Regions from separate parts of the Bacillus sp. THAF10 genome, predicted to be linked through region 3. Evidence: riboswitches for the same ligand, from Rfam matches in the RefSeq annotation. Region 3 holds a riboswitch; each other region holds the start of a gene.
The links. Region 3 has a riboswitch for thiamine pyrophosphate ahead of tenI (thiazole tautomerase TenI). Riboswitches for the same ligand answer to the same signal wherever they lie in the genome.
Positions count from the first base shown of each region.

Region 1 (4,275 bases), 610 kb from region 3:
CATGGTCGTTAGAGAGTGTTGCTCGTGGATGGGAAAATGCTGAAGCCATATATAACCGTCATCCACAATGCAGACCTGCTTTTTCTCATAGGAAACCTCGAGAGGCTCTGAGACTTTTTGCACGTGGAGTAAGGTAACATACCCTTTGAATTTTTCTATATCTAGGAATGTTTGGGTGTATTGGCGTTTGATGACTCGCTTCCATTCTGCACGGTCGCCGTATTTTCTTTTTAGCATCGCTATCCCCCTTTGGAAATATCCTAATTGTACCATTTTTCAAATAACTAGGGTGAAAATTAGTGTGATAGAATAGGAATATATGTTCGTTGTTTGAAAGAGGGGTTACATTTATGGATAAATACGATGTGCTACAGATGATTCAAAGCGATGACGAGATGATGGAGATCATAAGGGCTGCACGTACATTAGGACTTCATGACTGGTGGGTTTGTGCTGGTTTTGTACGGTCAAAAATTTGGGATGTGTTGCACGGGTTTACGGAAAGAACCGCTATTCCAGATGTGGATGTGATCTATTATGACCCTTCCTATGTGGATGAAAATGTTGAAAAATTACTAGAGGAAAAATTAACAAGCTTGATGCCTCACGTACCATGGTCGGTAAAAAATCAAGCAAGAATGCACACGGTGAACAACCTTTCTCCATACATTTCTTCGGTCGATGCCATCTCGAAATTCCCAGAGACCGCGACAGCTTTGGGATTAACATTGGATAAGGAAAACAACTTGGTCCTAATTGCGCCTTGGGGACTAGAAGACGTACTGAATTTGGTGATAAAACCAACCCCGATGTTCACCGAAACAAAAGAGCTCGCTGCCATCTATGAAGAACGAATCGTGAAAAAGAATTGGAAGGGTACATGGCATAAGGTTAGGGTGTATTAGTTGGGAGATTCTCTTGGTTCTTTCAGATTTCGAATGAACCAAGAAAACCGCCCCCCTGTATTCTAGAAAAACATAGCAAATGTATTCCAAAGGGAGTGTGCTACGATCGTGACTAAGATGTTTCGGTAGCGAATGGCCAGAATGCCTAGAACTAGGCCTATTATAAATGATCCCCAAAAAGCGGCGTGTATTAGACCGAATAGGACCGATGAGATGATAAGCATGATGTATTTTATTTTGGTTGAAGGGATGAGTATTAATAGCCCTCTATAGAAAAGCTCTTCTTCTATAGGGGCAATGATGACCAATATAAAAAAGAGTTGTAGATATTCCCCAAATGTAAATGGTAAAAGTCTAAAAGAGAAGGGTTGAAACTGAAGGAATAAGGCGACCACGAGCAACCCGATGATCCAAAGATATGTACCTTTCTTTTTTAAAGGAGCGATGCTGAACATTCCGATATATTTTTTTCCAAATAACAGTAACAACAAGACGAAAAATATAATCACTGACAGCCTGTTTTGCACCTTAAAATTTAGGTTTCCTTCTGGAAGCGTGTCTGAGATGAGGATAAAGTGTTCTGGTAGTTTAATAGCGCTAAGTAAAAATCCAACAACAAAAATGGTAATAAATAAAAAGAATTTCCCTATCTTGATTAATACAGTCGGTTGATTTTGCTCTTGTACAACATTTGAATCCATCTTTTTACTCCCTCACTCTATCATTTACGTTCTAGCGAATTGTTTGTATCAAAAACTCTCTATCTTCCGGAAAGGAGAGTTCTAGTTTGCTAATTTCGTTGGCTGATTTCCAAGCTATTTTGTGAATGAGGTTGTCAGGGTCTTGGATTTTCGCTTCTCCGCCTGTGATTTCCACTTCGAAATATTGTACCTCCACGTTAATGCCATAAATTACACTTTTTTTGGAGAACAGAGGTTGGATAATTCTTGTGTCGTAGCCTGTTTCTTCTCTTATTTCTCTTATACAGCATTCTTCAAATGTTTCGTTGTCCTCTTTTCCTCCAGACGGAATTGTCCAGGCTTTTTTCTCTTCTGGTAATCCTTGTAACACCATAAGGACTTGTCCTTTTGTATTAACGCAAACGCCAGCTGAACCTTGCCAATTTTCCATGTGATTGCCTCCAAAAAATTCCTCTTATTCTACTAATAGGTAAATTTTAGCATATAGTCTTTCATATTCCAATTACAGAATGAAGGGAATTGTTCTCGCAATTTATACAGAGTTCAGCAACCATGAGCAATGTTTCCTTGTCCTTTTTCGGTGTAGTGTAAGCCGCCTTTTAATCAGAATATTTTAATATTGCTTTTATTTCACTTAAAACTCAAGTATACTAAAACCAAATTGAATAGAAATAACTAGGGGAGTCCAATAGGTTGGGCTGAGAGAGAAACACGTTAAAGTTTCTTGACCCTTTGGACCTGATCTAGATCATACTAGCGTGGGGAAGTTAGAAAAAATAATCATGTATTGAATAAACTTCTACGTACAAAGCCGGTCCATCCTTTTTGGATTCGGCTTTTTTATTTTATTCAATTCTTCATTCCTCTTTTATTGACCTAGATCTCGTCCTTTAATTTAAGAAAAGGGAGAGATTTACTTTATGTCAACCACTTCATTAAACGAAAAAAACATTTCCATCATGTCTAGTTTTTCAGGTAGTAAAAAAGTTTATGTTGAAGGCTCAAGACCCGATATCAAGGTACCGATGCGGGAAATTGAACTAAGTCCTACAACGGGCGTCTTTGGTGAAGAAGAAAATCCACCAATTCGTGTTTATGATACAAGCGGACCTTATACAGATACCAATTATTCCGTTGATATTACAAAAGGTCTTCCTCCTCTTCGAAGCACATGGATTCATGAACGAGGAGATGTGGAGGAATATGAAGGAAGAGAAGTCAAGGCGGAAGACAATGGATATAAGGATGAAAATGACCCTCGTGCTAATCATAATGTGTTCCCAGGTTTAAAGCGTAAACCACTACGTGCAAAAAAAGGTGGAAATGTCACACAGCTTCATTATGCAAGGAAGGGCATCATCACTCCTGAGATGGAATTTATCGCATTAAGGGAAAATATGAAACCTGAATTTGTGCGTGAAGAAGTTGCAAGAGGTCGAGCAATTATCCCATCTAATATCAATCATCCAGAATCAGAGCCTATGATCATAGGACGTAATTTCCATGTGAAAATCAACGCAAATATTGGGAATTCTGCTGTTTCATCCTCTATCGAAGAAGAGGTCGAAAAAATGACATGGGCCACACGTTGGGGTGCTGATAATATTATGGACCTATCCACAGGGAAAAACATTCATACAACAAGGGAATGGATTATACGCAATTCAGCTGTTCCTGTAGGAACCGTTCCTATCTACCAAGCACTTGAAAAAGTAAATGGGGTTGCCGAAGACCTTACATGGGAGGTTTACCGTGATACGTTGATTGAGCAAGCCGAGCAAGGCGTGGATTATTTCACCATTCATGCTGGTGTTCTTTTGCGATATGTTCCGCTAACGGCCAAACGGTTAACAGGTATTGTATCGCGGGGTGGATCTATTATGGCACAATGGTGTCTTTACCACCACAAAGAAAGCTTTTTATATACTCATTTTGAAGAAATCTGTGAGATTATGAAAACTTATGATGTTGCATTCTCTTTAGGAGATGGTCTACGTCCTGGTTCCATTGCTGATGCTAATGATGAAGCACAATTTGCGGAATTAGAAACGCTTGGAGAACTAACAAAAATTGCTTGGGAGCATGATGTGCAGGTAATGGTAGAAGGTCCAGGTCACGTACCTATGCACCTTATTAAAGAAAACATGGACAGACAACTTGAGGTTTGTAAGGAAGCGCCATTCTATACTCTTGGGCCACTTACCACTGACATAGCTCCTGGCTATGATCATATTACATCTGCGATTGGTGCAGCCATGATCGGTTGGTATGGTACGGCTATGCTATGTTATGTTACACCAAAAGAACATTTAGGTTTACCAAACCGAGATGATGTGCGCGAAGGTGTTATAACTTATAAAATTGCTGCCCATGCTGCTGATTTAGCGAAAGGGCATCCAGGCGCATATAAAAGAGATGATGCCTTATCAAAAGCTCGTTTCGAATTCCGTTGGAGAGATCAGTTTAATTTATCATTGGATCCTGAACGCGCGTTAGAATATCATGATGAAACGTTACCTGCAGAAGGTGCAAAAACCGCACATTTCTGTTCCATGTGTGGACCGAAATTTTGTAGCATGAGAATCTCTCAAGATATTCGTAATTACGCAAAAGAAAACAAGCTTGATACAAATGAAGCAATAGAAAAAGGAATGAAGGAAAAAGCGGAG
Region 1 covers NZ_CP045403.1:505,465-509,739, reverse strand. The annotation lists gene FIU87_RS02790 (ribonuclease FAU-1 family protein) at 1-237, opposite strand, end outside; gene FIU87_RS02785 (nucleotidyltransferase family protein) at 351-905, shown strand; gene FIU87_RS02780 (CPBP family intramembrane glutamic endopeptidase) at 968-1,606, opposite strand; gene FIU87_RS02775 (NUDIX hydrolase) at 1,638-2,036, opposite strand; TPP riboswitch at 2,274-2,388, shown strand; gene thiC (phosphomethylpyrimidine synthase ThiC) at 2,527-4,275, shown strand, end outside.
Region 1: another riboswitch for thiamine pyrophosphate. It lies ahead of thiC (phosphomethylpyrimidine synthase ThiC); the one in region 3 lies ahead of tenI (thiazole tautomerase TenI).

Region 2 (4,275 bases), 2.0 Mb from region 3:
TTAATATTACCCCTGCACCTAGAAAACCAATGCCGCTTATTACATATGAAGGAATACGTCCTGGATCCATCGGACGAGAATACTCTTTGGAGTAAAGAAAAGCAGACTCATAGGAAACAATCGTAAGTAAGCAGGCCATGACAGACACAATAACACACGTCTTTAATCCAAGCGGTTTTCCCTTTAATTCTCGCTCTAACCCAATTATCACTCCAGCGATGGTAGCAAAAGTTAATTTAATAATGAAATCATTTGTCTCAAGATGTTCTAAAAAAAACTCCATGTGCCCCCTCCTGACATTATTACAGCAGAAAATGAAAATAAATTGTTAGAGAAGTATAACAATATTCTGTACAATTAGAAAGTATCTATTATATTTAAGTTTGGATTGGTGATTAAGAATGAATAAATGGTTGAATCCATATATGGCACTCGCAGTCGGGGTTATTACTGTTTCTGCATCGGCTATTTTTGTAAAACTAGCCGATGCTCCTGCAGGCGTAATTGCATTCTATCGGCTTTTTTTCTCCGTAATTTTTCTTTTACCCATATTTTTATGGAAGTATGTTGGTGAATTAAAAAACATCACCAAAAGAGATTGGTTTTTTTCTGCAATAGCTGGTACATTTTTAGCTTTTCACTTTATTTTATGGTTTGAATCCTTGAACTATACCAGTGTTGCAAGCTCTACAGTATTGGTCACCCTCCAGCCACTCTTTGCTTTTTTGGGTACCTACATCTTTTTTCGTGAAAGGCTGAGTGCACGTGCTATCATATCTGGTATTCTTGCAGTTACTGGAAGCTTTATTATAAGTTGGGGTGATTTTAAAATTAGCGGGATGGCATTGTTTGGTGATTTTCTTGCATTAATTGCCTGTGCCCTTGTAACCGCCTATCTTCTATTTGGCCAGGATGTCAGAAAGAGAGTTTCCATCATTACCTATACGTTTATTGTGTATAGTTTTAGTTGTCTGACATTGTTTATCTATGTTCTTATTTCAGGAGATTCGTTCACAAATTATGCTGCATCAGATTGGTTTTGGTTTATCATGCTAGCAATTTTCCCGACACTCTTAGGGCATTCTTTATTTAATTGGGCAATTAAGTATATCAGTACGAATGTAATTTCTATGGCTATATTATTTGAACCAATTGGGGCAGCAGTTCTAGCTTATTTCGTTTTAGAGGAGATTGTTACATACAGTCAATTTGCCGGTGGACTACTAGTGATACTTAGTGTTGGCTACTTTCTACGTAGCAATCGTAAAAGAAGAGTTGAGCCTACTTTACCTGTAGGGGGAGAATAGGAGATAGGAGCAAATTTTTATATGGAAGTACCTACTAAAGCAATAAAGCCGACTTCCTGAAGTCGGCTTTATTGCACTAGCTACTAAGTTCATTTGCCATTAATGCAAAAAATAGAGCAAGAGAAAACCCAAACACCATACCTTCTCCATATACCTTACCAGTTTGATTGCAAATTCTAATTGTTTCAAAATATGAAAACAAGAACAACCCTATTGAGGTGCATAATGCTACTATAAATGCTGTGATTTTTACTAGATCCATTTCATATCCCCCTGAACATATCTGTTACTAGATTATATGAGAGAATTTATAAAACATGCGATTATCTTAAAAGAACAAAAAAGCTAGCCACGAGGGCTAGCTTTCAAGAGAAAGATTTATTCATTGTGAAAATTCGTGGAACAGCTCTTATTAATAGGATAGTAACAATTGTAGAGAGGATGAAGCTTGGTAACATATAGCTTCCGTTATATAGTAGAGAAAAGAGCCATACAGGCTGTCCTTCTGGCGCAAAATGTCCGAAAAAGATTATTCCAGCTGTAAAGTGGGCCAAAAAACGGACTAAGCACCCGATAAAGGAAGCTAATGTTACATACACAATTAATCTTTTAAACTGTTCTGCCTTGGCAGCGTTTGTTACTTGTTTTGCAAAAATACCAGCCAGCCCCAGACCAACAAACGCGACTATGTAATCTAATAACAACTGCACAATATTCACACCAATAATTTTCCCTATTATTATTTGAAGGAGTCCAAGTAGTAAACCAGAAAGTAAACCGCCTTTCAGTCCCCACCTAAATGCAATAATAAAAATTGGCACCATGGAAATGGTGATCGATCCACCATTTGCTAAACTAAAAGCTCCTGCCAATAAATCTAGTAAATAAGCAAGAGCACCAAAAATGGCAACCTCAGCTAAAAACAAAGTGTTTGTTCGTTTCATCTTTTTTCCTCCTCTATTCATCTAAACGCAAAAAAAGCAATAAAGGAAGGCCCCTTTATTGCTTATAATAAGAAATAAAACTGCCACATCCCTACGATAGTACTAACTAACAGGTTCAAAGGGTCAGAACTATGGTTCACTCTCAGCCAAACTGGCTCCCCTCGTGGATAGACTATATGCTTTTCATTACTTTTATCATACATAAAGGATGTATCAACAACAAGCACAAATTACTATTTAAATAGAGAAATGGAAGAATGAATCATGATAATCGAAAAAAATGAAAAAAAGTATTGCAATATAGTTGTAGGGGTGGTATATTTAATTTCGTCGCTGCGAGGCGCAAGTGCTTTAACTACTGAAACGACTAGGTTTTTCAATTATTTTTCGCTTGACTTACTTATAGAAAATTGATATTATAAGGAAGTCGCTTTAAAGCGAACTTTGTAAGAAAATGTTCTTTGAAAACTAAACAAAACAACAGCGTCCACGTTGACCTTACGAGGTTAACATGAACGAATTTAAGTAACAAGCTAGCAACAAATTTTGAGCAACAGCTCAAACTCTTTATTGGAGAGTTTGATCCTGGCTCAGGACGAACGCTGGCGGCGTGCCTAATACATGCAAGTCGAGCGAACTTCTTAAAAGCTTGCTTTTATAGAAGTTAGCGGCGGACGGGTGAGTAACACGTGGGCAACCTGCCTGTAAGACTGGGATAACTTCGGGAAACCGGAGCTAATACCGGATAATACAAGAAACCTCCTGGTTTCTTGTTGAAAGATGGTTTCGGCTATCACTTACAGATGGGCCCGCGGCGCATTAGCTAGTTGGTGAGGTAACGGCTCACCAAGGCGACGATGCGTAGCCGACCTGAGAGGGTGATCGGCCACACTGGGACTGAGACACGGCCCAGACTCCTACGGGAGGCAGCAGTAGGGAATCTTCCACAATGGACGAAAGTCTGATGGAGCAACGCCGCGTGAGCGATGAAGGCCTTCGGGTCGTAAAGCTCTGTTGTTAGGGAAGAACAAGTGCGAGAGTAACTGCTCGCACCTTGACGGTACCTAACCAGAAAGCCACGGCTAACTACGTGCCAGCAGCCGCGGTAATACGTAGGTGGCAAGCGTTGTCCGGAATTATTGGGCGTAAAGCGCGCGCAGGCGGTTTCTTAAGTCTGATGTGAAAGCCCACGGCTCAACCGTGGAGGGTCATTGGAAACTGGGGAACTTGAGTGCAGAAGAGGAGAGTGGAATTCCACGTGTAGCGGTGAAATGCGTAGAGATGTGGAGGAACACCAGTGGCGAAGGCGACTCTCTGGTCTGTAACTGACGCTGAGGCGCGAAAGCGTGGGGAGCAAACAGGATTAGATACCCTGGTAGTCCACGCCGTAAACGATGAGTGCTAAGTGTTAGAGGGTTTCCGCCCTTTAGTGCTGCAGCTAACGCATTAAGCACTCCGCCTGGGGAGTACGGTCGCAAGACTGAAACTCAAAGGAATTGACGGGGGCCCGCACAAGCGGTGGAGCATGTGGTTTAATTCGAAGCAACGCGAAGAACCTTACCAGGTCTTGACATCCTCTGACCACTCTAGAGATAGAGCCTTCCCCTTCGGGGGACAGAGTGACAGGTGGTGCATGGTTGTCGTCAGCTCGTGTCGTGAGATGTTGGGTTAAGTCCCGCAACGAGCGCAACCCTTGATCTTAGTTGCCAGCATTCAGTTGGGCACTCTAAGGTGACTGCCGGTGACAAACCGGAGGAAGGTGGGGATGACGTCAAATCATCATGCCCCTTATGACCTGGGCTACACACGTGCTACAATGGACGGTACAAAGGGCAGCAAAACCGCGAGGTCGAGCCAATCCCATAAAACCGTTCTCAGTTCGGATTGCAGGCTGCAACTCGCCTGCATGAAGCCGGAATCGCTAGTAATCGCGGATCAGCATGCCGCGGTGAATACGTTCCCGGGCCTTGTACACACCGCCCGTCACACCACGAGAGTTTGTAACACCCGAAGTCGGTGGGGTA
Region 2 covers NZ_CP045403.1:3,173,780-3,178,054, reverse strand. The annotation lists gene FIU87_RS16515 (MgtC/SapB family protein) at 1-283, opposite strand, end outside; gene FIU87_RS16510 (DMT family transporter) at 402-1,307, shown strand; gene FIU87_RS16505 (hypothetical protein) at 1,384-1,569, opposite strand; gene thiT (energy-coupled thiamine transporter ThiT) at 1,673-2,251, opposite strand; TPP riboswitch at 2,323-2,423, opposite strand; rRNA gene FIU87_RS16495 (16S ribosomal RNA) at 2,819-4,275, shown strand, end outside.
Region 2: another riboswitch for thiamine pyrophosphate. It lies ahead of thiT (energy-coupled thiamine transporter ThiT); the one in region 3 lies ahead of tenI (thiazole tautomerase TenI).

Region 3 (4,275 bases):
AGCAGCGTCTTGCGATTGCTTCTGTTTTAGCAATGGAGCCAGATGTCTTATTTTTAGATGAACCGACAGCTTTACTCGATCCTGTAGGAACAATGGAGGTTTGGGATATCCTCAAAAAGGTGTGCAGAGACAAAACCGTTATCATTGTCGAGCATAAAATTGAACAGCTTGAGGGTTTCTCTGATAGAGTGATTGTCCTGAATGAGGAAGGCCAAATAATGGCAGATGCCACTCCCGCAGACGTTTTCCAGCAAGAACGTCCACTTTTAAAAAAGTACGGTGTTTGGTATCCGGGTGCATGGCGAGATTATTTGTCTGAACGAGGAACACCATTAAATAACGATTCATCACCTGAAGTGGTACTCCATGCAACAGACTTTTCTGGTTTTAGAGGCAGGGAACGAAAAATAACGGTGCCAGAGGTTACTGTTTCAAAAGGCGAATGGATTGCGATTACTGGGGAGAATGGAGCAGGGAAAAGCACCCTGCTCGAATCCTTCATGAAGCTTTTGAAAACAAGAGGTGATCTGTTGCTAGATGGGAAAAAGGTAAAGGATGTTCCGTCAGATGTGATGACGTTTGTTTTTCAAAATCCAGAGCATCAATTTGTCACAAAATCAGTGGAAGAGGAGATCGGGTACACCCTGCTTCAGAAAAAATTCTCACAAGAGGACATAAGGTTGCGGATTGATGAGCTGTTATCGCTGTTTCAGCTGGAGCATGTCAGGAAACAGCATCCATATCAGCTATCAATGGGACAAAAGAGAAGACTGAGTGTCGCAGCGGCAGTTGTCCATCGTCCCAAAATCCTCTTATTAGATGAACCAACCTTTGGCCAGGACAGCAAAAACACGTTCAGGATGCTTGAATGGCTGGAAAAGCTGAGACAAGAAGGTGTCGCAATTTTGATGGTAACTCATGACGAACAGATTGTTTCAAGCTTTGCCAATACAGTTTGGTCAATACAGGATGGCAGGCTTGTCGAAATAATCGAAAATAATAGAAGGAGTAAATCTCATGCAGTTGGAGCTATATAAACATAAAACCTGGTTACATGATGTAAATCCAAGCTTTAAGCTAGGAATGATGGTCATCCTGTTTGTTACATTGCTTTTCATTCACAACCTGAATATCATGATAAACCTTACCCTGCTGCTGTTACTCCTTTATCTCTTTTTAACTGGCCAAACTTATCGATTAAAGCTCATGATCCTTATTCCATTTTCGTTTATGTTTTTTACTTCAGCCATTTCGATGATTCTGTTTGGAAAAGGAGAAACAACCTGGTTTCAATATGGTTTGATTCACATCACCGAGGAAAGCTTTTATCGTGGGGTTCACCTTGGATTACGCTCTTTAGCCATTGCTTTTTTTGGCCTGATTTTTGTTCTTACAACCAAACCTGTGCTCTTATTTTACTCGTTAATGCAGCAGTGGAAGCTCCCGGCTAAATACGCCTATAGCTTTATGGCAGGCTTTCGGCTTATCCCGTTAATCGGTTATGAATTTTTGCAGCTTAGAAATGCATGGAAAATTCGGGGTGTAAAAGGTTCGTTGTTAAAAAAAATATACCTTTATAGCATTCCATTACTCTCGCAAAGCATCAGACGAGCACATCGAATTGCAGTGGCAATGGAGGCAAAAAAATTCAACTCCACTTACAAACGAACCTACTATTATAAAACGGGCTATTCCTACTTAGAGCCATTATTTATCTTATTGTTTTTGAGTTTGTATGTGTTTGCTGTTTATCTGGGGATGTTTTACCCATACATACCAGTAACGGATGTACGGCACTAATATCATTAGTTCGATAAGAAAAATCTAGTGATTTTATGTGATGATAGTAATGATAGAGGAAGAATAAAAAATATTAATAATATAAGTCCCAGCAAATCAAAAACACTTTTTACTCCGAACAAAGGCACAATCGTTCTCTCCCAAAGATAAACGAAAATATTGTAATAAATAATAAATGTTATTACAGTTATGGCATAAAAAGAGATTTTTTCTTTTAGCACAATTTCACCTGCTTTCTTTTTATCCATTAAATTAAATGTATATCATGATAGTACCATGAATAAAAGTTTATAAGTTATGATTTTTCTGGATAAGTATTTTATGCTATACTATATTTACAATTACATACTCTGAAACACTAGGGGAGTCAGAAGTGACTGAGATGGAAAGAGTAATTTCCAGACCCTTTGAACCTGATCTAGTTCATACTAGCGTAGGGAAGTGGCGAAACTCTATTCATTTAAAGAATTATGATGTAGATATATAACCACCCTTTACGCTAAAGGGTGGTTTTTTGTTGTTTTGAATAAAAAAAGGTGGGAAATCATGCAGTTACATGTCATCACAGATGGAAAGAGAACAATAGAAGAGCTAACTGAAAAGCTTTTCCTCATTCACGAGCAGGTAAATTTTATCCATATTCGTGAAAAGCACCGCCCTGCTAGAGAGCTAATTCAGCTCGTGAGCAATCTGATTGATGCTGGTGTGCCTCCTAAGAAGATATTGCTTAATGACCGAGTAGATGTTGCAGTGGTCATGGAACTAGGTGGCGTACAGCTTGCCTATCATAGCTTGCCAGTATCAGAGGTTCGTAGATGCTTTCCTCAACTAAAGGTCGGAAGCTCCGTGCATAGTTTGGAAGAAGCGGTGCGTGCAGAAAGGGATGGAGCAGACTTTGTGGTCTATGGGCATGTTTATGAGACCGCCTCTAAGCTTGGGAAAAAGCCAAAAGCCCTTCATGAGTTAAGAGAGATATCAAAACTCTTACATATTCCTGTCATTGCTATCGGTGGGATCACACCTAAAAGAACTCCCGAAGTATTACTTGCAGGAGCAGAAGGAATTGCGGTGATGTCAGGAATTTGGGATGAAGCAGACTGTGTGAGAGCAGTGCAAGATTATCACCTCAATGGTAAGGAGGAGATGGCTTGAAAACGTATGATGTGATTATTGTTGGTGGTGGTGTCATCGGATGCTCGGCAGCATATTTTTTGAGTAGGAAAGGATATAAGGTGCTACTGCTGGAAAAGGGGAAAGTTGGCGATAAAGCTTCTAAGGCAGCTGCTGGGATGCTTGGAGCCCAGGTGGAAGTAACCGAGGAAGGTCCACTATTTGAGATGGCAAAGGAAAGCAGAGCGATGTTCCCATCTCTGCAATATGAACTGAAGGAGCATTCTGGAATAGATTTTGAGCTTGTACAAAGAGGAATGCTAAAGCTTGCCATGAACGAAGAAGAAGCGGAGAAGATCAAAAACATCGTGAAATTTCAGCAAAAGCTTGGGGAAAGAGCAGAATGGCTGACGATGGAGCAGGTTCAAGCACGTGAAAACCATCTTAGTAACTCCTTTGTGGGAGGCATGGATATTCCTTCTGATGGCCATGTGAATCCTGTTAAACTTACACATGCTTTTCTACAAGCTTCAAAAGTCTTCGGCGCAGAAATAATGGAGTATGTCGAGGTAATCAGTATTTTAAAGCAGGGCGAAAGAGTTGTTGGTCTGTCTACTAGTGTAGGAGATTTTTACGGTGACAGTGTAGTCGTCGCAGCAGGAGCGTGGAGTAAACAGCTAATAAGAGAATATGAGACTCCTATAGATGCCTACCCGGTAAAAGGGGAGTGCTTTTCTGTGGTCACGAATGAACCGCTTCTTGAGAGTACGATTTTTTCTGAACAGTGCTACCTTGTTCCTAAGAGCGGAAATCGACTGATTGTTGGGGCTACAATGCTTCCCAACACGTTTTCTGAACATGTAACGCTTGGAGGGATATCAACTTTGATGAAGGAAGCGATAAATATACTTCCAAAAATCAAACAGGCAACTTTTGAAAAAGCATGGTCGGGAATTCGTCCGCAAACAGGGGATGGACTTCCCTATTTAGGGAAACATCCAGAAACTAAAAATCTAATTATTGCATCAGGTCACTATCGTAATGGCATTTTACTAGCACCCTTAACAGGGAAACTAGTAACCAGCATGATCTCCGGAGATTCATTGCCTAACTATATTGATGCTTTTTCCCTTGATAGAACACTAGAAAAGGACAGGTGACAAACGATGAAGTTAGTAATTAATGGTGACGTTATGGAAGTGCCAGATTCTATACAAAGCGTTTTCGAGCTACTACAGCATTTTCAGCTTGATCAAAAAGTTGTGATTGTGGAAAAGAACAAGGATATTTTAGAGAAAGATCAGCATGTAAAAGAAAGTGTAACAGATGGCGATCAACTTGAATTCGTACATTTTGTAGGAGGCG
Region 3 covers NZ_CP045403.1:1,112,116-1,116,390, forward strand. The annotation lists gene FIU87_RS05925 (ABC transporter ATP-binding protein) at 1-1,037, shown strand, start outside; gene FIU87_RS05930 (energy-coupling factor transporter transmembrane component T family protein) at 1,018-1,800, shown strand; TPP riboswitch at 2,151-2,257, shown strand; gene tenI (thiazole tautomerase TenI) at 2,347-2,952, shown strand; gene thiO (glycine oxidase ThiO) at 2,949-4,070, shown strand; gene thiS (sulfur carrier protein ThiS) at 4,077-4,275, shown strand, end outside.